Regions from separate parts of the Pseudomonas sp. DW-iso17 genome, predicted to be linked through region 2. Evidence: riboswitches for the same ligand, from Rfam matches in the RefSeq annotation. Region 2 holds a riboswitch; each other region holds the start of a gene.
What was found. Region 2 has a riboswitch for cobalamin ahead of AC4PS6_RS18930 (CbtB domain-containing protein). Riboswitches for the same ligand answer to the same signal wherever they lie in the genome.
Positions count from the first base shown of each region.

Region 1 (3,253 bases), on a different contig from region 2:
CGCACATCTACATGCTGGCCGTAATAACTGAAAGGCCAGCCGTAGAAGCCGCCATCCTTGACCGAGGTGATGTAATCCGGCACCAGGTCACTGCCGATTTCATCGCGCTCGTTGACTGCCGTCCACAGCTTGCCGCTCTGGGGTTCCCAGGCCATGCCGTTGGGGTTGCGCAGGCCGGAGGCAAAAATGCGGTGTTGGCCGCTGGCGCGGTCGACTTCCCAAATGGCGGCGCGGCCCTGTTCGGCTTCCAGGCCGTTTTCGCCGACGTTGCTGTTGGAGCCGACGCTCACGTACAGCTTGCTGCCGTCCTGGCTGGCCACCACATTTTTGGTCCAGTGGTGGTTCAAGGGGCCACCGGGTAAATCCACCACCTTGGTGCCTGGGGAGGTGATTGCGGTTTCACCCGGCTGATAGGGGAAGCGCAGCAACTTATCCGAATCGGCCACATACAGGTCGTTGCCCACCAAGGTCATGCCAAACGGCGAATTGAGGTTCTCCAGGAACACCGTGCGAGTTTCTGCCACACCGTCATGGTCGGCATCGCGCAGCAAGGTAATACGGTTCGGGCTCGGCACGCCGGCGCCAGCGCGGTCCATGACTTTTTCCATCACCCAGCCGCGCACGCCTTTGGCATCGTCCGGCTTGGGCGGTGCATTGGTCTCGGCCACCAGCACGTCGCCGTTGGGCAGCACGTAGAGCCAGCGCGGGTGGTCCAGGCCTTCGGCGAATGCGGCCACTTGGGTGCCTGCGGCCGCGATTGGCTTGGCGCCTTCGGGCCAGCCGATGGCCGGGGCGATATTGACGGTGGGGATCAACGTCTTGTTCGGCTCCGGCAGCCGGGGCGAGGGCCCGGTGCCGTCGGCGACCTGCAGGGTCGAGCTTTCGCCGCACGCAGCGAGGCTACCGGCGAACATGATCAGTAGGGCAAGTCGGGTTTTAGGCATGGTTTTCTCCTTGATACCTGTAGGGGTAGAGAAGCACGAACGGCGGATGGTTCAAGTACAAGGCCAGCTTTAATTGACGCTCCACCCCCAACCCACTAACCTTCGCGGCTTGTTCCAGGTGCTCTGTGGCGCGCGCGTCGACAGAGTGAAACAGGGAAGCCGGTGAGTGAGCGCACTTGTACACAGTGCTGCCGCGATTCCGGCGCTGCCCCCGCAACGGTAAATGAGTCAAGACGGTGCTGTTTGCCACTGTGTCGCGTGCGATATGGGAAGGCGCGCCCTCGGCTGCTTGCTATCAAAAGCGCCACTCATGAGCCCGGAGACCGGCCTGAATCATCCAACAGCATCACGGTGGGCGATGCTTGGCTGTCTGTTGTTTCTTTTTCCTGCCCGCCGTTTTTGTCCAGCCCCAACGGAGAGCTGCCATGACTGATTCCCACGATCGCGACGAACGCCACCTGGCGCGCATGCTGCGCAAAAAAGCCGTGATTGACGAGCGCATCGCCAATTCCCCCAACGAGTGCGGCCTGCTGCTGGTGCTGACCGGCAACGGCAAAGGCAAGAGCAGTTCGGCGTTCGGCATGTTGGCCCGGGCCATGGGCCATGGCATGCAGTGCGGTGTGGTGCAGTTCATCAAGGGGCGTAACAGCACCGGCGAAGAATTGTTTTTTCGCCGCTTCCCCGAGCAGGTGCGCTTTCACGTGATGGGCGAAGGTTTCACCTGGGAAACCCAGGATCGCCAGCGCGATATCGCCGCTGCCGAAGCGGCTTGGGCAGTGTCCCGGGCCATGTTGAATGACCCTTCCATCGGCTTGGTGGTGCTGGATGAACTGAACATCGCCCTCAAGCACGGTTATCTTGACCTGGACCAGGTACTCAGCGACCTGCAAGCCCGCCCGCCCATGCAGCATGTGGTGGTCACCGGCCGTGGCGCCAAGCCTGAGCTGATCGAAATGGGCGACACCGTCACCGAAATGGGCATGCTCAAGCACGCGTTCCAGGCCGGTATCAAGGCACAGAAAGGCGTCGAACTTTGAATCAGCCCCGTCATTGCCCGGCCGTACTGATCGCCGCTCCGGCGTCCGGCCAGGGCAAAACCACGGTCACCGCCGCGTTGGCGCGTTTGCACCGCAACCTGGGGCGCAAGGTGCGCGTGTTCAAATGCGGGCCGGACTTTCTCGACCCGATGATCCACGAGCGTGCCAGTGGCGCGCCGGTGTACCAGTTGGACATGTGGATGGTGGGCGAGCAGGAAAGCCGCCGCCTGCTCTGGGAGGCCGCGGGGGAGGCCGACCTGATCCTCATCGAAGGCGTGATGGGCCTGTTCGACGGCACGCCTTCCAGCGCTGACTTGGCGCGGCACTTCGGTGTACCGGTGCTGGGCGTGATCGATGGCACGGCTATGGCCCAGACGTTCGGCGCCCTGGCCCTGGGGCTGGCGCGCTATCAGCCCGACCTGCCATTCGCCGGCGTGCTGGCCAATCGCGTCGGCACCCTGCGCCATGCGCAATTGCTTGAAGGCAGCCTCACTGAGGGCTTGCGTTGGTACGGTGCATTGTCCCGCGAGACCGGCATCGAACTGCCCAGCCGCCACCTGGGCCTGGTGCAAGCCAGCGAACTGAATGACCTTGATATACGCCTGGATGCCGCCGCCCAGGCGTTGGGCAGCAGTTGCGAAGTGGCCCTGCCGCCGCCGGTGACCTTTGCCGCGCCGCACGTGATCGAAACCGAACCCTTGCTGGCCGGTGTGCGGATTGCCGTGGCCCGTGACGAAGCCTTTGCTTTTACTTACGGCGCCAGCCTGGATCTGTTGCGGGCAATGGGCGCGGAGCTGAAGTTCTTCTCACCGATCCATGATCGCCAATTGCCTGAAGCGGACAGCCTCTATTTGCCCGGCGGGTATCCGGAACTGCACCACCAGGCATTGTCGGCCAATACCTCGATGCTGGACGCCATTCGTGCTCATCACGCCGCTGGCAAACCGCTGCTCGCCGAATGCGGTGGCATGCTCTATCTGCTCGACTCGTTGACCAATGTGGAGGGTGAGCGCGCCGAACTGGTTGGCTTGTTGCAAGGCGATGCGGTGATGCAGAAGAAACTCGCGGCCCTGGCGCTGCAAAGCGTCGAGCTGCCGGAGGGGACCTTGCGTGGGCATACCTATCACCATTCCCTGACCAGTACCGAATGGGCGCCGATTGCCCGTGGCCTGAGCCCTAACGGCGGGCGCGGTGCCGAAGCGGTTTACCGACAGGGTCGTTTGACCGCCTCCTATGTGCACTTTTATTTTCCGTCGAATCCTGGCGCGGTGG
Region 1 covers NZ_JBZXEA010000041.1:102,809-106,061, reverse strand. The annotation lists gene AC4PS6_RS21425 (PQQ-dependent sugar dehydrogenase) at 1-944, opposite strand, end outside; cobalamin riboswitch at 1,044-1,290, shown strand; gene cobO (cob(I)yrinic acid a,c-diamide adenosyltransferase) at 1,370-1,981, shown strand; gene AC4PS6_RS21415 (cobyrinic acid a,c-diamide synthase CobB) at 1,978-3,253, shown strand, end outside.
Region 1: it holds a riboswitch for cobalamin, as region 2 does, so the genes downstream of both, cobO (cob(I)yrinic acid a,c-diamide adenosyltransferase) here and AC4PS6_RS18930 (CbtB domain-containing protein) in region 2, are expected to answer to the same signal.

Region 2 (3,253 bases):
ATCCAGAATCGCTTCACCTGGTTTGCCCGTCAGCCGCCTGACGAACCTCAGGGCATCAACCCCCGCGTTGCCCAGCAGGTTCGACAGATCGATTCTGTCCACACCCGTGACAAAATCCATAATCTGATCGGGATATTCCGGCGTGGAGTCGCTGGCATTGTCGTAAGCGAAGGTGTCAGCGCCCCCCGCACCTCGGAGTCGATCCGCACCCGCCCCACCTTTAAGCACGTTGTTTGCTTGGTTACCAATGATCGAGTCATGCCCGGAGCCGCCGATTGCATTCTCCAGCGTAACCCCCTTGGCAATGGAAACATTCCCCACCAGGCCGCCAACATCCGAAAAGGACTCCGCCCGCAAATTGATAGTCTGGTTTTGGTGATACTTGGAAAAGTCCAACGTATCGACACCACCACCGTCCCATACACAAAACAAGGCCGTATCGTGACGCGAGTTCAACTCCAGATAGTCTCGTCCCGCATTGGAGTTGAAGCCATAGGTGGTATCTGAATTGCGCGTCGTGTTATTGGCACCATAAACCCGCTGCGCAGCGGCGATATCATCCATCATCGGCGCCGACGGTAACTTTCCATTGAAGTGTTTACCCGCTTCAGGTGCATCGAAGTAGCTCATCACGCTGTAAGCCCGCGTATCCTGAGCATATAAGGCGTGATCGCGGTAATTGGGATTACCAAAATTATAGGTGCCTGGGTGTAACAGGCCCAGGTTGTGCCCAATTTCATGGGTCAGGGTCATTCGCCCATGGTTGTGCAAGGCTGGATTAGTATTGGTGCCAAATCGGGGATTGATCAGCACTTTACCTTCCTGGCCCGGATACTGGCCGAAGGCGACCTCGTAGTCCGTGCTATTGGAGAACGCTAGAAGCCCCTCGGGGCGACGACTGCCTTCCTGGAATGAAACATTCGCGACATCCTCCCACGATTGCATCGAGCGCCGGGCCTGCTCTTTCTGGGTCGCATTGAACGCCGTGTGCCCTCTTGCGTGCTTGTTGAATGAATAGGAGATCTGCGTGATGCCGTCGCGATTGGCGTCAAACCAACGATGGCCGGTTCGAGTGATTTGACGCGCGGCCTGATCAACCGTGAAAGAGGGTTTATCAACGTTCGATTCAGAGGGGTCGTTGGGCCTGAGGGTCGCATCGGCCACCGCTGATTGCTGATCGCCAGCAAGCGGCGCATGAAAACTTTGCAGCGTATTGGAAAGTCGCATAAAGCCCACCGTTAATTTCAATGTTGCGCGGGGAGATAAACCGGGTTTCCTTCTGAGTTATCGAAAAAAGCGCAGGCGTTCCCAAACACTTCATACATCGCGTGTCTGCCTATTGCGTCTGCAAATACTTCATCGCCGTGTACTTCGTAGGTGTCCTCATCCAATTGACGCTGACCTGCACACCATGCTCTCCTACACACCTTGTTTCGGGTGCCCTTCACAGGGTGAAACGGGAAACCGGTGCGTCAAATCCAATGACAAGTCCGGTGCTGCCCCCGCAACGGTAAGCGAGCGAAGCGTCATGGCCACTGTGCTTGTGCATGGGAAGGCGATGCTTTCAGGAGGACTCTTTCCAGAGCCGCCCCTCGCAAGCCCGGAGACCGGCCCGAAAACTTCAGATAACAAACCCGCGGTGGGCGGGCGCTGTTCGAACCCTGCGTGCCTGGCGCGTGGGGTTTTCATGCGCTCGTTTCACCCTGACACCTGAAAGGGACGCGCCATGTCGATCATCAGCAGCACTTCGCACACCGCCACTAGCACCGCCACCCTCAGCCAACGCCTGACCGCCGCCATCGGTGCGTCGATCCTTGGCGCGTGCCTGGTGTATTTCGCCGGGTTCTCGCATATCGAGGCGGTGCACAACGCCGCCCACGATACCCGCCACAGCGCCGCGTTCCCGTGCCATTGAGAGCTGCCGACATGATCAAGCGTATTGCGCAAACCGCAGGGTTCACTGGGCTTTTGGCTGCCTTGCTGCTGACCCTGCTGCAAAGTTTCTGGGTGGCACCGCTGATCCTGCAGGCGGAAAGCTTTGAAAAAGCCTCGCCAGCCGCCGAAGTGGTGCACGAGCACGCCGCTGGCGTTGCTGCCCACAGCCACGATGCCCAAGCCTGGGAGCCGGAAGATGGCTGGCAGCGTGTGTTGTCCACCACTGGAGGCAACCTGGTGGTGGCCGTAGGCTTTGCACTGATGCTCGCCGGCCTCTACACGCTGCGTGCGCCGACCCGCACCGCCCAAGGCCTGCTCTGGGGCCTGGCCGGCTACGCGACCTTTGTACTGGCCCCCACCCTGGGCCTGCCACCGGAACTGCCGGGCACTGCGGCCGCGGACCTGACACTGCGCCAGACCTGGTGGATCGGCACCGCAGCCTCCACCGCCGCCGGCCTGGCGCTGATCGTGTTCGGTCGCAATTGGCTGTTGAAAGGCCTTGGGCTGGCGATTCTTGCCGTGCCCCACGTCATCGGCGCGCCGCAACCTGAGGTACATTCGATGCTGGCCCCGGAGGCGCTCGAAGCGCAGTTCAAGATCGCCTCGCAATTGACCAACGTCGCTTTCTGGCTGGCCTTGGGCCTGATCAGCGCCTGGTTGTTCCGCCGCAACCGCGACGACCAATACTCGGCATGATCCTGGTTGTCGGCTTGGGCTGCCAGCGGGGCTGTGAGGTTCACAGCCTGCTGGCGTTGCTCGACAGCGCCCTGGTCGAGGCCGGCATTGATCGCTCACGCGTGACCGCGCTGGCAAGCATTGACCACAAACGCGAGGAACCTGGGCTGCTGGCACTGGCTCAGCGATCGAACCTGCCCTTGCAGTGCTTCAGCGCCGAGCACCTGGCGGGCTATGAACATCGGCTGAGCCATCGCTCAGCGCTGGCTTTTGCCCACACCGGCTGTTACGGCGTGGCCGAAAGCGCCGCCCTGGCCCTCGCCGAACAGCTGTCCGACAGCCCTGCCCGCCTGCTGATCACCCGTCAAAAAAGCGCGCAGGCCACCTTTGCGTTAGCCTGCGCGGGTTAAAAACCCGATAATTTCCGCTCTTGAGCATGAGCCGTGTTCATGCTCGCCCGTTTTTCAACAGGATTTCTCCATGACCGTCTACTTTATCGGCGCCGGCCCCGGTGACCCGGAATTGATCACCGTCAAGGGCCAGCGGCTGATCCGCAGTTGCCCGGTGATCATCTACGCCGGCTCGCTGGTGCCCGCCGCCGTGCTGGAAGGTCATCAGGCGCTCCAGGTGGTCAACAGCGCCG
Region 2 covers NZ_JBZXEA010000032.1:153,315-156,567, reverse strand. The annotation lists gene AC4PS6_RS18935 (M10 family metallopeptidase C-terminal domain-containing protein) at 1-1,227, opposite strand, end outside; cobalamin riboswitch at 1,419-1,630, shown strand; gene AC4PS6_RS18930 (CbtB domain-containing protein) at 1,727-1,915, shown strand; gene AC4PS6_RS18925 (CbtA family protein) at 1,927-2,631, shown strand; gene AC4PS6_RS18920 (cobalamin biosynthesis protein) at 2,628-3,020, shown strand; gene cobM (precorrin-4 C(11)-methyltransferase) at 3,091-3,253, shown strand, end outside.

Region 3 (3,253 bases), on a different contig from region 2:
GCCACCAGCACAAATTGCACGCGGCGCACCGGGATGCCGAGGGAGGCCGCCGAGTCGCTGCCGAAGGTGAACGCATCCAGTGCACGCCGGTGCCACAGGCACACCACGAGCCCCACGACCGCCACCGGCACCGCCAACCACACCGACGGCCAGCGTACGCCGCTGAGGTTGCCCAGCAACCAGAACATAATGCCGCGGGCTTGTTCGGAACTGGCCGACTTGGTGATCAGGAAGGCGGTCAGGGCATTGAACAACTGTGAACCGGCGATGCCCGCGAGGATGATCTGCCCGGTACCGCTGGACGATCCGCTGGCCCGCGCCAGCAGCGTCACCAGCGCAAAGGCCGCCATCGCCCCCACAAACGCGCCCGCCGACAACGACACCAGGCCACCGCCCACGCCGATCAAGGCCACGAGCACCGCGCCGGTTGACGCGCCGGCGCTGATGCCCAGCAGGTACGGGTCGGCCAGCGGGTTACGCAGCAGCGATTGCAGGATCACCCCGCACGTTGCCAACCCTGCGCCGCAAGCTGCGGCCACCAATGCACGGGTGAGGCGGTAGTTCCACACCACGCCTTCGTCGATGGGGTCCAGTACGTAGCCGGCGCCCCAGAGTTTATTGGCGAGCACCTGCAGCACCACCTGCGGTTCGATAGCGGTTTCACCGATGGCGACGCCAGCGAGCAGGGCGAGCAGCAGCAACGCCAGGGCGAGTAGGGTGCGCATCATTGGCCCAGGTGGTAGCCGTCAATGGCGGCCGCCAGTTGTTCAAGGCCCTCGAAGGTGCGCAGGCTCGCCTGCAAGGCCAGAGCGTCGAGGATGATGATGCGGTTGTTCTTCACCGCGTCCATGTTGCGGGTCACGGGGTCGCTGCGCAGGAAGGCGAGTTTCTTTTCATGGTCGTCGGCCGGGTAGCGACGGCGGTCCATGCGTGCGATCACCAGGAAGGTGGGATTGGCCTTGGCGATGGTTTCCCAGCCGACGGCGGGCCACTCCTCATCGGACTGCACCACGTTACGCAGGCCAAGGGTTTGCAGCATGAATTGCGGCACGCCTTTGTGGCCGGCTACGTAAGGGTCGCTGGCCATTTCGGCGCTGGAGAACCACACCAGTGCACTGGCTTGCTGCAAGCCCTTGCCTTGGGCCGTGGCGACGGATTTGGCCAGGCGCGCCTTGAGTTCGTCGGTCAGTTGTTGGCCGCGATCCTGCACGTCGAAAATCTGCGCCAGTTGCTGGAGGCTCTGGTAGATCGTCTCGATGCGAAAGGGCTCCAATCGCGTGCCATCGGCGCCCACCAGGTTGTCCTTGCCTTCGCAGTCGGACGGCAACAGGTAGGTGGGGATCTTCAGTTCATGAAACTGCTCACGGGTGCCGACCACGCCTTGGGGGCCCACCACCCATTCCAGCTCGGCGGCCACCAGTTGCGGGCGCTTGGCGAGTACGGCTTCAAAGCTGGGCTCGTTGTTGGCCAGGCGCTCGATGTGATCGTCCTGGGCCTTGTACTGCGCCGCCACGTTGTTGAACCACAGCGAAGTGCCGACCACCTTGTCGCCCACGCCCAGGGCGTAGAGCATCTCGGTGGCGGCCTGGCCGATGGTGACGCTGCGGGCGGGGGCGTGCTGGAAGGTCAGGGTGCTGCCGCAGTTTTGCAGGGTCAGCGGGTACTGAGTGGGCGCGGCTTGCGCCAGGGCACACACACTCAAACCTGCGATCAGGGCGGTAACGCGTGGCAGCATGAGGCGATCTCCTTGTGAACCGTAGGTGCAGCAGGGGAGGTACGGCTCGGAAATACGCCCATGGGCGCTGCTGATACGCAGGGCCAGGATGTCCTTCCCGGACACCCCGCCGGTTAGTGAATTAGCTGGGCCGGCAGGTCTCCTGACTGATGCGTCGTCGCCATGCCCCGCCTTCCCGGACGTGGTCCAGTGGCATTCAAGGGCAGGCTCGGCATCTACAGTTGCGGGGGCAGTTTCGGTTCACGCCGCGTGCGGCGTTTCGAATTCCCTGTTAGTCCCATACGGGAACCGGCGGCCGTATGGTAAGCGATCATCCCTGTAGGAGCGAGCTTGCTCGCGAAGGTCGTCAACGATAACGCTGGGCACCTGATGCCCCGCGGCGCTTTCCTGTTCTTCGCGAGCAAGCTCGCTGCTACAAAAGAAGCGTCAGAGCCGAATATCCTGGGGGCCGCGGATCAGCGCTTCGATCCGGGTGCCTGTGGCGCGCTCTTCGTTGCTGAAGCCGTCGTAGTCGGCCAGGTTGGCGAAGCGGATGCCGGTCAATTGTTCGATCGCAATCACACTGCGCTGGTAGGTTCGCAGCGGGCCGAATACCAGGTCGAGTTGGCCCAGCTCGCGGCTTTGGTCGATCATGTAGGCGCTGGCGGACGGCTTGCCCTCGTCGCTGAGGTAGGCCACCACTTTCCAGAACGCCTTGGGGATTTTCACGCCACGGTAAAGTCGGTCGTCATCGGCGAACACTGGTCCGGTAAATACCGTGGCCCGGGCTTTCCAGCGCTGGGTGTTGTCGAGGATGTAGTCTTCCAGTTCCAGCCAGGTCTTCTGGTTGAAGCCGCTCATTTGAGGGGAGCAGTTGGTGAAGTGAAAGGTGTCGAAGTTGGCGGTGGTCGCCTCGTCGCCCCAATTGGGATCCTGGCGCCGTACCAAGTGTCCGCGGTCCAGGCCATTGCCGGCATAGAGCTCTTCACCTACCTGCGCCTCCAGGGGTAGGCGACCATCGTAGGCCCAGGTGTCGTTGCTGCGGGTGATGTCTACATGCTTGGCGCCGTCGATATTCACCCCCACGTAGAGCGCCAGTCGTCGAGAGCGCGACAGGGTGATGGAGAAATGCGTGTAGTCCAGACGCTTGGGTTGCACGTCGCCCGCCAGTGGCTGGTCAACCGTGGGCCATGGCATCACGAAGTCGCTGAGGAAGTCGTCGGCATAGCCAGCGCGGTTTTTGAGGTCCTTGGCCGCGGTGACGCGCGGCGTCGCGGCTTTGGCTTCCAGCAGGGTGGGGTTGGCCGCGACCAATGGGCGCAGGTCGGCGAGCCTTGGGCGGTGGGAAAGGTCGATGTTGGCTGTGCGGGCGGGCATGGGCATGTTCCTTATGGGCCTCGGATAAACACCACTGAAACACAAACTCATGACAATTTGGCCCAGGGGGCGAACACAGGGCTATCCTGAAAACCGTTACCCGGACGTTCACCACACGCCAAAAAGGAGCCAGCTCATGTGTGTTCGCCAACCGCGCAACCC
Region 3 covers NZ_JBZXEA010000003.1:6,891-10,143, forward strand. The annotation lists gene AC4PS6_RS02420 (FecCD family ABC transporter permease) at 1-728, opposite strand, end outside; gene AC4PS6_RS02425 (ABC transporter substrate-binding protein) at 725-1,735, opposite strand; cobalamin riboswitch at 1,851-2,043, opposite strand; gene AC4PS6_RS02430 (DNA/RNA non-specific endonuclease) at 2,162-3,091, opposite strand; gene AC4PS6_RS02435 (M4 family metallopeptidase) at 3,228-3,253, shown strand, end outside.
Region 3: it holds a riboswitch for cobalamin, as region 2 does, so the genes downstream of both, AC4PS6_RS02425 (ABC transporter substrate-binding protein) here and AC4PS6_RS18930 (CbtB domain-containing protein) in region 2, are expected to answer to the same signal.